2 regions of the Pedobacter sp. UYEF25 genome follow, and region 1 is predicted to be linked to the other one. Evidence: riboswitches for the same ligand, from Rfam matches in the RefSeq annotation. Region 1 holds a riboswitch; the other holds the start of a gene.
What was found. A riboswitch is a leader RNA that binds a small molecule or an ion and turns the genes downstream of it on or off. The one in region 1 is predicted to bind cobalamin.
Positions count from the first base shown of each region.

Region 2: it holds a riboswitch for cobalamin, as region 1 does, so the genes downstream of both, metE (5-methyltetrahydropteroyltriglutamate--homocysteine S-methyltransferase) here and ACVWYG_RS18325 (TonB-dependent receptor) in region 1, are expected to answer to the same signal.

Region 1 is NZ_JBSSEL010000030.1:4,141-7,330, reverse strand. Features, by position in the region: gene ACVWYG_RS18325 (TonB-dependent receptor) at 1-1,924, opposite strand, end outside; cobalamin riboswitch at 2,023-2,215, opposite strand; gene ACVWYG_RS18320 (serine hydrolase) at 2,308-3,190, shown strand, end outside.
Region 2 is NZ_JBSSEL010000001.1:41,431-44,620, reverse strand. Features, by position in the region: partial or broken gene metE (5-methyltetrahydropteroyltriglutamate--homocysteine S-methyltransferase) at 1-1,540, opposite strand, end outside; cobalamin riboswitch at 1,783-1,949, opposite strand; gene ACVWYG_RS00175 (Lrp/AsnC family transcriptional regulator) at 2,121-2,582, shown strand; gene ACVWYG_RS00170 (SGNH/GDSL hydrolase family protein) at 2,791-3,190, shown strand, end outside.

The DNA of each region.
Region 1 (3,190 bases):
ACTTAGCCGAATTGAGCTTAAAATACGTTCCAACCGTTAAATCGTGGGTATACCAAGGTTTAACATAGTTTGCAGGGATATTTGCATTTTGGCTATACCGCTCGCCGGTATATATGTAGCCATAATTGAAGGTAATCTTCTTATAATCGACAGATAATCTAGCTGTTCCACTATTTACGGGAATGTATGGAATCTGATCCCCGTAGTTGTAGGCAGTGGAACTGATATCAATCGCTTTTTCAAAAGTATAATTTATGCTTGCAGTCAGTTGCAAATCTTTTCCAAGGTTAAAAATAGTTTGGATGTTTGTTTCGATCCCTTTTATACTTACTTCGCCAATGTTGAAAATGCTCCACCGAGCTAAATTATTCCCTGGAATGGCAACAATCTTATCTTTCACTTGATTAAAATATGCATCGACTTGTATTGAAAAATACCTTAAGCGTTTTTGAACAGGTGCTTTGTTAAACGTGAAACCAAGGTCGTATTGACGCGTGTATTCAGGCCTTAGATTTGAATTGCCAACAAACGAATAATATAGATCGTTAAATGTTGGTAGTCGAAAAACAGATTTGTAAAAAGAACGTATCCGAAAATCGGGTGAGCTGAACGGTTGCAAACTTGCCAAAAGCGCTGGGCTAAACTCTTGCTTATCAGGTGCAGCAAGCCCTAACTTCACGTCGTCGTGTACCAAAGTAGTAAGCAGGTTGCCTTGAAATTGGACCTTTTTTAATTTTATGGAACTCGCCACCGCGATCAATCCAGTTTGCCGGGTTGGGTAAGCAAAATTATATTGACTCGCTTCTAGCTTTTGGAGGCTAAAATCGGTTGCTAAAGAAATTTGCCAAATTGGCGATAGTTTATAGAGATTTGTAGCAGATAGATAGTATTCTTGCTCGGTGTAACGATTGTCTAAAATACCACTATTAATTTTTATATCCGGATCGGTATAGCGTAAAAAGCTGTAAGCGTATTTTACATTGAGCAACAAATTGTATTTTTGTGTGAGGTTATTGTGATAAGAAACTTGTACAAATGTGTTGTCATCCCATTGCCGTTGGGTAAATGAATATTTATTTGAAACAATTGCGCCAGGTAAGCCTCTAGCCGAATTATAGTTAAATATCTTTACGTTCCATTTGCTACTGTCGGCTGAAGTTCCAAAAAGCGTTGCTTCCACACGTAGCGACTTTACATCGCCGTTGTCTCTAACTACTGTGGTATCATATTCGTAATCTTTATACCTAAATTTATATTTGCCGTTTGCCTCCAAGTAAGCGGCATTAAAGCCGACAGCTAGTTTTTTGTTAATTCGTTGTGTATAGTTTACACTTGGATTAAGCAGACCAAAGGAACCAGTTTTTATCGATGCGTTCGCTTGATAAGATTTTCCGTTTACAAACTTTGGCTCAGCGGTTTTTAAATAAATTGCACTTGCTGAGGCGTAACCTCTTGCGGGAATTAACAAATCTGGCTTTTGACCTACATAAATCGAAACTTCTTCTAAATTATCCAAAGAATATTTACCTAGATCTACTTGGCCGTTTTGAGCATTTCCAAGCTGAATGCCATCGTAAAAAACTGAAGTATGGTTGCTGCCCATACTTCTAACGTTTATGGTTTTTAAACCGCCAATTCCGCCGTAATCTTTAAGTTGTACACCAGAAAAAAAGCGCAATGCATCTGCAACAGAAAGACTATTTAACCGATTAAGCGCTGCTCCATCCAAAATTTGAACTGGAACTGGAGACTCATTTATTTTAGCTTTCTTAAATCGGTTGATCTCGACATCCTTTAGTTGTTTACCTTTTAAAGAATCGGTTTGGGCGACCACATTTTTTGGCACAAGAACTCCGAATCCAAAAAGGAAGAAAAAAACTAAAAAGTATTTGATGTTTAAATTAACACCGATTTTTAAAGTCATTCTGATTGTGAGTTTTCCCCACAGCCAACAGATTAATAAAAGAAATGAAAATACGAAAATCGCAATTACTTCACTCCTAGCTTCAATCCACGAAAGCTATGAAATATAATACCATGGCAGGTCTCCTGACTTGCTCCGGATTTTTCGGCCTTCCCATCTGCCAAAAGGCAAACAGTGGCGAAAGATTGAAAAATCTTCTGGAGCTTACAGTTGCGGGACAGTTGCAGAATTAAACTGCATTCCCTTTTAAGTCTGAGTTTAAGCTCAGACACCAAAAGCGACGCAAAAGTAGGAAAAAAAAGTGAATCAAGAGAATCAAAAAAAATTCGATAGAATAGCTATCCAAAATTGCTATTTTAGCCAGTAATCAAAACAAAGCAGAAATGAAAAATAGTTTGTTTCTAATCTTCCTTTTTATGAGTTCTTCTATCATGGCGCAAAAAATAGACACGACATTTTTATCAATGCTAATGAAATCAAAGCCAGCACTTTTCGATTCCATTTTAAAAACTGCCGATCATAAGCAAGTCCAACTTTTATATACTCAGATAAATAGAGATGCGCAAAATAGACCTCATTTTAAAAGTTTTGCGTATCATTTAGATCCACACCACTACTTTTATCCAGCGAGTACGGTAAAATTAGCAGCGGTTATATTTGCATTAGAAAAAGTAAATGCGCTCAAAAAAACCGGCATTACTATGCACAGTGAAATGATTACAGACAGCGCCTTTTTTGGTCAAACCAAAGTTCTTACAGATACGAGTGTTGAAAACGGCAAACCGAGTATTGCACAATACATCAAAAAAATACTGCTTACAAGTGATAACGATGCTTTTAATAGGTTGTATGAATTTATCGGCAGGGCAGAAATAAATAAAAAATTAGAGCAATATGGATTAAAAGACAGTCGCATTTTAAATCGCTTGGCCATAGGCGACGCAGGCGAATCATCGAGACATACCAATCCGATAAACTTTTACAACGGAGATAAATTAGTTTACACTAAACCAGCTGAATATGATCAGAAAGACTATCCCTTAATGCTTAATCGGATGTCAGTTGGCAAAGGGTACATGGATAACAAAGAAAAACTGGTGCATAAACCTTTCCGTTTTATCGATAAGAATGCCTTTTCAATTGCCGATCAGCAAACGCTCATGCGGAAACTTATTTTCCCGGATGCCTTCACAAAAAAAGACCGTTATAACCTCAATGCCGAAGACTATAAGTTAATTTATACTTACATGAGCATGTTTCCTACAG
Region 2 (3,190 bases), on a different contig from region 1:
GTGGTTTTACGCAACGGCTGCCATAGCTTTGTACCCAGCCATTATTGGTAAAAACGAAACCATTCAACTGTTCTCCAAAATATTCCACCATATCATTCCGCTCAAATTCACCATGTACCAACACATCGATGCCTATTTCTTCTTGCCAGCGAATGGTTTCTTCAGTTTCTTTCTTCAATAGTGCCTCATATTCGGATCGTGTAATTTCCCCTTTTTTAAACTTCGACCTCCAAGTTCTAACCTCGGATGTTTGCGGAAACGAACCTATCGTAGTTGTTGGAAAAAGCGGCAGGTTTAAGATTTTGTGTTGTACTTTTTTTCTTGAGGAAAAGGTACTTAAACGTTTATAATGGTTTTCCGTAAGGGCATGAATACGCTGTTTTATCGCTTCATCATGTATTAATGTAGCATTTTTGCGCGCTTTGGTGGCCTGCTTGTTTTCCGCAAATTTGGCATTTGTGAGTTCATCCGGAGTCGCCGACATTAAATTTTTAAGTGCAGCGACTTCATCTAATTTCTGTCTGGCAAAGGCCAACCACTGCTTAATCTCTGGCTTTAGTGTTCCTTCATCGGTTTCTAGATCTAGATCGCACGGCGAATGAAGTAAAGAACAAGAAGGGGCAATTAGTAGGCGTTGCGATCCAAGTTTTTCTGAAGCTTTCCTCAGCATAGATAACGATAATTCATAATCGTTTCGCCAAATATTTCTCCCGTCTACGAGGCCAAGCGATAACATCAGGTCTTGAGGAATGGCGTTTAACACATCATCTAATTGTTCAGGACAGCGAACAAGGTCTATGTGTAGAGCTGTTATCGGAAGCTTGGTGGCGAGAACTAAATTATCTTTTATTCCTTCAAAATAAGTTGCCACCAATATTTTAAGGTTAGGAAATTGCTTTCTAATTTCTGCATAAACAAAAATAAAGGCCTCTTTTGCTTTCATGTCGATGTCTAAAGCTAAAAACGGCTCATCCAATTGAATCCACTCTGCGCCTACATTTTTTAGTTCGCCAAGAAGCTGTAGATAAACTGGTGACAATTTCCTAATTAAATCAATTTTGTCAAAGCTAGCTTCTTTTGCCTTGCCGAGCAGCAGATAAGAAACTGGACCTATGATTACAGGCTTGCTAATAATTCCAAATTGTTTCGCACGAACAAATTCTGTAATAACTTTATCGGAAAACAAACTAAAGGATTGATCTTTAAAAAATTCGGGCACAATGTAGTGGTAGTTGGTATCGAACCATTTGGTCATTTCCATCGCGGTAATGTCTAAACCATCCTTTTGATAGCCCCTCGCCATCGCAAAATATAAATCCAGCTCATTATTTGCTTTTTTAAGGACCACCTCGTTATAGCGTTTTGGAATGGCACCAACTGTTAACGACATGTCCAGAATTTGGTCATAGTAAGAAAAATCATTTGAGGGAATAATGTCTATTCCTGCTTCTTGCTGTAATTGCCAATTTTGTTCGGTAATTTCTTTACCCTTTTGTAGTAAATCTGCCAAAGAAATTTTACCTGACCAATAGTGCTCGCTTGCTTTTTTTAAAGCTCAATTGTTGCCAATGCGTGGATAACCAAGGTTGTGTGTCTGCATCTTTTTTTATTTTTTAAACGGTTAATAATTATTTTAAACCTTGTTTATAAACTGTAGATGCTTTTTGTTGTAAAAATTGGAGTAGAAAAACGCGGGTATAGAATACCAGGCAAGCTGAAGCCATTAAAGGTTCTGCCCTGCATTATGCATTTGTCTGACTTCAAGCTTCAAATCGCGAAAGCATCGTCATTTCGAAATAGGTAGGTATCTTGACTTGTAACTTTTTTCATTCCAGCATTATCAAATTCCGGCTAAAAATTGTGTTACTTACAGTTGCGCGACAGTTCGTGATTTACACACGATTCCCTTTTGTTTTACACTTGGTAAAACCTTTTCGATTTAGAAATTTATAAAGAACTATTTATTGTACTAAGTTTTTAAATCTTTTCAAAGATAGGTTTGTGGATATAGAATCTACACTAGATATTTTAAAAAGATTAAAATTCTTTTAATTTATATAAATTAAGGATTTTATGTCGATATGTTTGTTAGATTTACCTAATAAAAAGAAAATTATTCTATGGAAGGATGTGATGAAACTGATTTACTACTGTTAAAAATATTGGGTAACAACTCTAGTTTCACCACGAAACAGCTCGCTGCACAGGTAAATTTATCACCATCGCCTGTTTTCGAACGCGTAAAGCGACTGGAAAACAATGGCTATATTAAAAAATATATCGCCGTGTTAAATGCGGAAAAGTTTAACAAAGGTTTTGTCGTTTTTTGCAACATTAAACTCAAACAACACGATAGAACCATTGGTCATAAGTTTGTAGAGGATATTCTAAGTATTGATGAAGTGGTAGAATGTTACAATGTATCTGGTGAGTATGATTTTATTCTAAAAGTATATGCAAAAGATATGAAGAACTATCAAGATTTTGTTTTTAACAAGTTAGGGTCGGTCGAAAGTATTGGAAGTACACACAGTACTTTTGTGATGGCTGAAATCAAAAATTCCCACAACATTAATTTTTAGAATTATTACATTTTGGCTGTGAAAGTGTACCTTCAAAGAATTGTTCAGCACGAATTCAGAAGGTTGAAGGGCAATTAAGCTCTTAGTAAATTAGCTGTTCTAACAATCGATTTTAGTTTTTTATCGCTTTAGAAGATTTCCATTATCTTAATCACCTTTTAGCCGAAGATTCTATTCATTTATTTTATAAACAAACTTTTAAGTTGTCATGACACATCAAAATATTAAAAAATACCTGATTTTCTGTTTGGTCATTTCGCTATTTAGCTCTTTTAGGGAGAAAGAAATAAGTTGGGTTGCCATTGGCGATTCGATTACGTATTTAAACGATCATCTGGATGAAACTGGAAATCGCGTAAGTAAGGGATATCTAACGCGCGTAACTGATCAACTGCCGGCTATGCATTACATAAATCAAGGCCATAACGGATGGACGTCTGGCGGAATTGCAGAACATATTAATAATCTAGCGCTAGTTAAGGCAGATGTTTACTCGATATTTTTAGGCACAAATGATTGGTGGGCCGGTAGGCCGGTTGGTAAGCTGGAAGATTATAAAACGAATGTTGGAAATACGTGCCTATTTGGATCATTCCGCATCATCATTG